DNA from 2 places in the Desulfosporosinus sp. Sb-LF genome. Region 1 is predicted to be linked to the other one. Evidence: riboswitches for the same ligand, from Rfam matches in the RefSeq annotation. Region 1 holds a riboswitch; the other holds the start of a gene.
The links. Region 1 has a riboswitch for cobalamin ahead of thiC (phosphomethylpyrimidine synthase ThiC). Riboswitches for the same ligand answer to the same signal wherever they lie in the genome.
Positions count from the first base shown of each region.

Region 2: another riboswitch for cobalamin. It lies ahead of cbiE (precorrin-6y C5,15-methyltransferase (decarboxylating) subunit CbiE); the one in region 1 lies ahead of thiC (phosphomethylpyrimidine synthase ThiC).

Region 1 is NZ_SPQR01000003.1:288,712-293,208, forward strand. Features, by position in the region: gene bzaB (B12 lower ligand biosynthesis ThiC-like protein BzaB) at 1-786, opposite strand, end outside; gene thiC (phosphomethylpyrimidine synthase ThiC) at 904-2,196, opposite strand; cobalamin riboswitch at 2,339-2,517, opposite strand; gene E4K68_RS06010 (3'-5' exonuclease) at 2,690-3,550, opposite strand; gene E4K68_RS06015 (aspartyl-phosphate phosphatase Spo0E family protein) at 3,633-3,803, opposite strand; gene E4K68_RS06020 (PAS domain S-box protein) at 3,955-4,497, opposite strand, start outside.
Region 2 is NZ_SPQR01000004.1:122,594-127,090, forward strand. Features, by position in the region: gene cobM (precorrin-4 C(11)-methyltransferase) at 1-246, opposite strand, end outside; gene cobI (precorrin-2 C(20)-methyltransferase) at 243-965, opposite strand; gene cbiE (precorrin-6y C5,15-methyltransferase (decarboxylating) subunit CbiE) at 962-2,179, opposite strand; cobalamin riboswitch at 2,362-2,542, opposite strand; gene cbiD (cobalt-precorrin-5B (C(1))-methyltransferase CbiD) at 2,669-3,796, opposite strand; gene E4K68_RS07090 (energy-coupling factor transporter transmembrane component T) at 3,924-4,497, opposite strand, start outside.

The sequences.
Region 1 (4,497 bases):
AACTTGTACTCCAGCTTCCAGGGCTCGTTGCACCAATTCTCCAGCCACAATCAATCCTTGGACTTGGGCGCGGTCTAGTGAATCTTCGATACAACCAGGTCGGATAGCATCTCCAACACTAAGCGTTACATCGTATTTCTTACAAATTTCAAGAACTCGATCAAATTGAGCATAGAGAGGATTCTCTTGCTCGTGGTGGAACATCCAGCCTGTTATAAAGGCCCCTCCACGACTCACGATATCAGTAATTCGTCCTTGATTTTTTAATCTTTCAATAATAGACATGTTTAAAGCAGCATGAATTGCCATAAAATCGATGCCACGCTTTGCCTGACGTTCAATCATTTCGAACATATCCTCAGCCGTCATACCTACAACACTTCCGTGTTTGTCAATACTTTCCATTCCACCTTGGTAGCTTGGAACAGAGCCGACAGGTAGAGTGAAGTTTTCGATCACCTGATGGTGGAAAGCATCAACATCTCCGCCAATACTTAATTCCATAATCGTATCCGCGCCAGCCGCAACGGCAACCTTTATTTTATGGAGCTCATCTGAAAAGTCCACACAGTCCGGTGACGTCCCAATATTGGCATTTACTTTGGTACGAAGTCCTTCCCCTACCGCAATCGCGTTACAGTTCTTGTGTTGTTTGTTCTTTATGATCACGACCCGGCCTTGCGCTACCTTCTCGCATAACGCTTCCGCTGTAAGCCCTTCTACTTTTGCTAATCTTTCTACCTCAGGCGTAATAATTCCTTGTCTTGCTTTGATAAGTTGTGTCATTTTAATCTCTCCATTCTAAATTAAAATTTTTTCTTTTTTTACAATGGTACTACTGGTTACGCTTAACTTAGCTGAACTTATCATATCAGTTATCTGACCTTTGGCCTCGGCCTTCTGTCAGCACTCCCACGGCAGTTCTTGAAAGAACTCGCCAGCCACAGCCATGGCGCAACCCTTTTCACATTTTTTGCAGAAAGATTTCTCGCTCGAGTGGAAATCCGTTAGCCTTTCTTGATCTAAGGCTAACGTTTTTTGGGCCTCTACATTCTGCTCCCGTCGTGCTTGACTCATTTGAAGGTCCCATTTTTCTGCTCCTGGGTACCCTTTTGCAAGATCAGCTACATGAGCAGCAATACGCGAAGCTACTACTCCCCGGTAAACATCCTGCGCGTTGGGATAAGCTATGTGTTCAGCAGGTGTGACGTAGCAAAGAATATCTGCACCAGCAGCACCTGCCATGGCTCCTCCAATAGCAGCTGTAATTTCGTCATATCCTGGGGCTACATCTGTCGATACCGGACCAAAGACAAAATACGGAGCACCTTGACATACTTGTTTTTCTAATTTAACAGTTGTAGCAATTTGATTTGGTGGAGTATGACCGGGTCCCTTAATCATGATTTGAACCCCTGCTTGTCTGCTACGCTTTACCAACTCGCCTAAAACGACGAGTTCTTCAGCCTGCGAACGACATAATGAATCTGCACCTGCACCCGGTCGCATGGCATCTGCTAAACTTAAGGTAACTTCGTACTTTTTGGCAATTTCCAGGATGCGGTCGAACATAGTATACAAAAAGTTTTCCTTATTATGATAGAGCATCCAGCCCATCAATAAGGACCCGCCTCGGCTCACCAGATTAAGGACTCGCTGATCTTCCTTCGCCGTTTTAAAGAGTCCGTAGTGAAGGGCGCTATGGAGAGCCATAAAATCCACGCCATCGGCAGCTTGGCGTTCCATAACCTTGAAAAAGTCTTCTGGCTCAAGCGCTAAGGCTGAACCCCTGGTATTTACAGCTTCAGCAAAAGCCTGGTAAACGGGTAGTGTACCCAAGGGCAACGGTACTCTTTTTATAATTGTCCGCCTTGCCTCGTCCATATTGCCGGCCGTACTCAGATCCATGACAGCATTTGTTCCTGCCCTGATTGCCTCATCCACTTTAAAAAGTTCATCAGCAAGACTATCCTCGTCTGCGGCTAGGCCAATACTGGCACTAACCTTGGTACTTAGGCCCAACCCGAACCCTTGGGGTTTTTGTGGCTTGTGATGAGTGTTATAGGGAATAACAATCCGTCCGGTAGCAACTCTTTCCATCAGGAGCTGGACATTCATCTGTTCATTTTGAGCTACCAAGGTAAACAACGGGATTTCCTGACCCTTTTGGGCCATTTCCATTAATGTCAACACCATAACTCTCCCTTCTCTGTTTAGAGTCATTACCTTGACAAAAACATTCGGCAGTGGTAAAAAAATAAAAAAAGTCTCTAATCACACAGTGACTAGAGACTTTTCCATAATCTCATCCACACTACTCTTGGTTCTTCGACAAGGTAGGCTTGGGCAAACTACAGGCAGGTCTCCTGGCTTACGGATCAATGTCTGAAGCACCTTCCAGGAACTACCCCGTGGCTATACTTCTTACTCCCCGTTTACAGTGGCGGGACCGCGCCGGACTTACACCGACTTCCCTATTCTCCTCTTAAGTGAGGCACCTGTAATTTTAAGTTTTCTAAGCGTAGTATAACCAATAAACTTGTGTTTGACAAGAGTTTTCTTAAAATTCAGACCGATACTGTTACCGAAATTATTTATCCACTTCCACAAACTAAGACTTTCTCTTTTTCCTTGGCAGAAACAAATGCCGAAAAATAAGAAGGGTAGCCTCAAATTTACGCTATCCTTCTTATTCGATATTCGGCAATTCTGGTGTTATCTTTTCGTCTGATCCTAATTCATCTGTTTTATAAATAGCATTTTTCGAAAAAATACTATACTCACCATCTTTATGTGTAATTCTTGAAACATGTCTTATATGAATCTTACATTCAGCACAATAACCAAACGCAAAATACTTTTTCAATTTAGTGACTTCCGTATCTTTCGGCACGAATCTGCCACAGCCTGGACACCTTATATCAGCTTTATCTAGTAAAGTTTTCAGATCTTCTAACTTCTCTTCATTTTCTTTCTGAATTCTTTCCCAATTTATGATTGGATTAGAAGAAGAATCATAAACCTTCTTGAAGATCTTCGCAGTATAAGATGCATCGCTCAAGGCATCGTGAAAGGGAGAACTTATTTCAATTTCAAGGCCTTCTACCGCGCCTTCTAGACTTGGTTGTTGAGTTAGACTCTCATAATTCATATAAATTTGTTGAATATTAATAAATTTGTCAAAAGAAATAGAGTTGAAACCAAAAAAAAGACAATTATCTCTTAACGCCAGAATATCATCATGCCCCCAAGAGCATAATACCGCTTCATTTCCAATCCAAGTATTGAAACTCTCAATCGCTTTTGGGAAAAGTGTTCCGCGAGCAACCTGACTCGTGTTAATATTTGTTTTTCTTTTTACAAAGGGGTTAATTCTCTTATAAATTACCGGCTTAATCAGCAAATCAAACTCAGCAATGGTCTCTAATTTTTCATTTAATTTGACTGCACCGATTTGAATAATTTCATTTTTTAGATCAGGGTTAGCCGATTCGCCTTCTCTAAATGGAAAAAACATATTAAATTCTAGATCAAATACAATATAATTCATATTGCCCTCCCATGTTATTCTCCTATTATAATCCCTCCTTCGAATAAACGCACAAAGAATTTTATCGTTTCGCCCTTCGAGTTTACCAAAAGCTTAGCTGCTGATAAGAAGAAATCCTTTGGTATTGGTTGAGTAAATGATCTAACTGCTGGCTCACTTTCACAACTTCACTGTCAACAAGGTCATGAGTTGACCCGAATTTATTGAGTTTCTTCCGCAATTCCTCTATTCTTTTCAAAAGTTTCTTTTCCACATAGATTCCTCCCGAAATGTCATTCTCAAGGAGAATCTTATTGCTTTTTTGGTGAAATGGCAAGAAAATAATATCCATTAATAGGTAATCATTTGTCGTAATATGGAAATACAAGTAGCACGAGGCATAAGAAAACCTACTTTTCTCTCTTTTATATAATCTTCATCAAAAGTACCTCATTTCCCTTAGCGTTATAGATCACTTTGTCACAAAATGATCTCATCAAGAAAATTCCACGTCCACCTTCAGCCTCTAGCAGACCATCAAACTCACTTACATAATTGCTCGCCACTCGTTTTGCAGTAACTTCTCCCGCGTTAAAACCTGGACCATCATCCTTAACCCTTATGATTAGTCTGCTACCTATTCGCCTTGTTTTAACACGAACCCGCCCACAAGAACCAAAACTATTGTTCATCGCTTCGTTGACAGCAACCTCCAGCATCGGTGCGTGGATTGGTGAGTTCCTTTCCAGAAATTCACTAATAATCACCTGAGCACGTTCGAGTTCCACTTCGCCTTTAATATCTAACACATTTATTTCCTCTAGATCCTGGCGGATTTCAATACAAACAGCGGAGAAGTCATCGTTCCTTTCGGGACATTTTGCTAGTTCCTCAAACCAACGCATATATCCTGTTAACCCTTCCTGCTTACTTATTCCGTTTAACTCGATCAGATCTGATACTCCATC
Region 2 (4,497 bases), on a different contig from region 1:
CATTTCCCCACGACTAGTTCCCTCGGACATCAAAGCAACCACCTCTTCGAGTGTTAGATGGGCACTGTCGTGAAAAGGGGTTCCCGGACGACAGATATCGAGTAATGTCGGGTTGACTAAAGACCCCGCGTAGATCACACGGTCAGCTCGTTCTAGTGCGCGGGATCCTTTGATTGTGATCAGTTCCGGATCTCCAGGGCCAGCTCCGACGAAAATAACTTTTCCCGTAAGTTTGTTCTGACTCAATCTTTTTTCCTCCCTAACAAATCCTTTTTGACAAGTAAAAGGCTGAGATAATCGATTTTGTCGGAAGCAAAGTCCTGTGGTTTAGGCTTCCAGCGGATAGCCTCACCCGGCTGCCCTAGGCGTGTTAGCAAGACCGCTTTTTTATCTTTCTCCTCTAGAAGTGTTAAAATCTCAGGAAGTCTCCGAGAGACTTTCATCAAAACCAAGTTCGGAAAGTCGAGAAATTCGCCCACATCTTCGGTACTTGGCAAGATAAGAAGGGGTTCATCCCCTGTGGCAAGAGGTAAATTAATCCTGGCAGCTGCTGCGGACATGGCAGTGATACCTGGCACAGTTGCAATACATTCCTGGGGTAATTCCTCCTGGAGGATGTTAAGTAGGTAACTGTAAGTGCTATAGAGTGAAGGATCACCCAGCGTAATGAACGCAATCGATTTGCCCTGTTTTAGTTCAGATAAGAGTGTCTGTGCTCCATCTTGCCAAGCCTTAGCCAAAACTTGCTGGTCCGAAGTCATGGGCAATTCCAGTTCGATAAGGCGGACGTTCGACGGGCAATGAATTTTAGCAATATCCCAGGCGACGCTTTCTCGCTCCATTTTAGATTTTGGGATAGCTACCAGATCGACGGTTTGTAAAACGTTGACAGCTTGTAAGGTCAAGAGCTGAGGATCGCCGGGGCCAACCCCGACTCCATAAAATTTCCCCCACATTGTATTCATGACTTCCCCTCTTTTCGTGCTGATAGAATAAAGACCGGATTTAAAGCTTGTGCCATATGAAGAGTTTGTACTGGCTTCCAACGGACTGCTTGAATAGAAACGGCATCGATTTCTTGATAGTGAAGATCTTCAAGGAGTTTCAGTCCGTGGGATACCGTTTCGATTGTCACTGCAGTGATCACGATTCTACCTCCCTCAACGAGGGGTACTTTTTCTAGAATTTCCTTCAATCGTCCATGACTTCCGCCAATGATACAGACATTAACTTGGGGGAGCTCTCCAAAAACATCGGGGGCGGCCCCGGAAATCAGACGTAGGTTAGAGATGCCAAACTTTTGTTGATTGGCTAGAATGAGTTCTTGAGCCTCTGGATTATGTTCAATTGCATAAACAACCCCTTTAGGAGCGAGACCAGCGGCTTCAATACTAATGCTTCCAGTACCAGCCCCGATGTCCACAATATGGTCATTGGTCGATATTTGGGCCTTCGCGAGTACTTGGACTCGAATTTCCGCTTTGGTCATGGGAACCTTTCCCCGTAGGAACTCATGGTCTGGAATACCAATTCTGCAACCAGTAGTTTGCATATTATCCTGCTCAATTGTTGGATACAGAATAACGATGGCATTTTTCAACGATGTTTTCTCATGAGATAAATGCTCGGCATCCATTGTTTCCCAGAATTCTTCTGGATAGGTAAGGGCATTGCCTACAGAAATATGGGGGTTACTTCCGAGATCCAAATAGAGTTGCGCTATTTTCTGAGGGGTATTTTCTCCACCCGTTAAGACCGCTGTGGGACGAGTTATCACCCGTGGCAATACGGACAATTCTCGACCATGAACACTAACGAAGGTTGCCTCTTGCCAAGGAATCCCTGCTCTCGCAAAGGCGAATTGTAGAGAGCTTATTCCCGGGTAGACGTCGATTCTCTCCTCAGGAAATTCCTTTTTAAGCCTGGGCAAAAAGCTGAAAAACCCGGGGTCGCCTGAGACGAGAACTCCAATAATTTTCTTTTTTTGAAGTGCGTTTGCAATCACTTCAAGACTGTGAGCGAGGTCACCAGATAGGCAATACTGTCGTCCCGCGAAATTTGGAAAGAGTTCAAGCGCCCTAGAACCCCCAATTAAAATGTCGCAATTTCCCACAAGTTTAGTGATTGCAGGGGGCAACCATTCCGGTCTACCGGGGCCGATACCGATCACCTGTAACATAGAAAACCTTCTTCCATTGCTTGATGAATTATACGTTCACCACAGGTTCTAGAAATTTCATTTCATTCATTAAGTTGACTTGCGAATGGGAAGGAAGCGTATTATAGATGGGTAAATAAAAACGAGCCTGAGCGGCTCGTATGGTTTACCTAAATAAACACACACATTTCCTATCGCCCGTAGGTCTGTGATGTTCTTAAGGCAGGTTTCCTGGCTTCAAATCATCATTCTCTTCCTCTAACATTCGATCATGGCATTACTGAAGAGAACTCCTTGTTTACAGTGGCGGGACCGCGCCGGATTTTCACCGACTTCCCCTTTAAAATCCCCAATTGCTGAGGAACCCTAAGAATGAGTAGTATTAAATTCATGAGTATGTATACAACTGATAATGGATTATTCTATAAGTATATACTAAATTCCTCTTTTTTAAAAATAAATTATTTAAAAAGCCAGACAATTAAATTAAATTGTCTGGCTAAGCATATGTCAAGGTTCAGTCGACCACACCCAACCTTGTTCTTTTACAATTTCGCGAGCTTTCGTATCCCAACCAATCGGTTGGCCGCTTAACAACGTCATAATCGTGCCTACGCTCAGACGCCCAATGGTGAATGCCTGGGCCCGTTCACTGGCCAAATGTGCTAGATGGTGAAGCAAGTTTTGCTCGCCGAGATTTAGAAGTTCTAATGTTGCTCCTTCAGTGGTTGGAAACTCTGCCAGATGTGCTAAGGTGTCAAAATTTACCCCAGCCAGTGCCGCATGTGCCAGCAATATTTCCGAACGTGCATCTGCAACACGATTATGGGTATGGAAAATCCCACCTGATACTTTGATCAGCTTCCCGATATGTCCCAGTAAAATGACCTGTTCAATTCCACGGTAGGCTGCTTCTTCCAAAAGGAAGCCTACAAAATTACTCATTTCGATCACGGCTTCAGTCGGGACCTTCAAGCGTTCCGTCGCGACTCTATAGCCATAGTGCCCTGGGGTTAGCACAATAGTTTTATGTCCATAAGCCACTGCCTGATCCAACTCCGGAAGAATCGAGGTTTTAAAAGCTTCTTCTGACATAGGACGGACGATCCCACTTGTCCCCAGAATTGAAATTCCTCCGACAATTCCCAACCTAGGATTTAGGGTTCGCAAAGCGGCGGCTTCTCCGGCAGGGACTTCGATGATTATTTCAAGTTCTTCTTCGGGGAAGACCTCACGTACAGCTTGATTGATCATTTTCCTCGGAACTGGGTTAATAGCGCTTTCCCCAACATCAATGGCTAATCCTTTTTTTGTGACGGTTCCTACCCCTTTGCCCCCACGGATGTGAATAATTCCATGAGGGGAAAGCTGACGTACTATCGCACGGATTTCAAGCCCATGTGTGATATCCGCATCATCCCCGCCGTTTTTGAGAATGCATGCAGTGGCTACTGAATCGTTTGATTCTCCCCCTTGGATGGGCATCATTAAGCGAGCAGAATTCGGCAGAGGAACCTCTACCTGCTCAGGTAAACTGTCCCCATGGAGAAGGAGGCAGGCTACTTTAGCTGCACCAGCTGCACAGCTTCCTGTTGTATATCCTTCGCGCCAAGTATGTCGATCTTTGTCTTTAGCCATAGTTTCCTCTCCCATATTAAGTTTATCAACGTAATATCAAACTGGTATTAGATTGGCATATCTGAAAGTATAAGTTATGTGATGCATCAGCGCAACTAAGGCCTACCACGAGCTAAAACTTTATTATCTACAAAACCCCCAGATGCAGTCTGAATCGAGCAAGAATAGCCAAGGTTATCGACAGAACAATGAGGAAAATCGCCCAGAAATCCCTTGGGGCAAACGCAATTTCGCGCAAAGGTGTCCAAGAACGAGTTAAGCCGTATCCCCTATTCAGCATTGCCATCGATAATGAATTAGCCATTAAAATCGAGTTTATAAACATGGGAATCATAATCGGAAGATACGATCGTATAGGACCTACAATTCCTTTTTCGTTAAATCTGGAACCTCGTGCCTTTTGAGCTTCTAGGATAAGCCTTCGTTTTTTATCCAGAGTAGGAATAAATCGTATCGCTGTTGTCAGCATCATGGAAATTTCTGCAGGGACCCTCATCTTATAGAAAAATTGCGTGAAATCATCCATCGACGTAGTCAAAGTTAACACAGAAGAAGCAATCATCAGACTAAAGAGGCGAAAGAGAAAGGTAGTGCCCATCAGAAATCCCCCCACCGTAGCCCCCAATCGGTCTCCCGGCAGGGCATAAAAGAGGATAGCTTGGCTAGAGACCCGCTCAAAGCGCTCCGGCGCGAACGTAAAT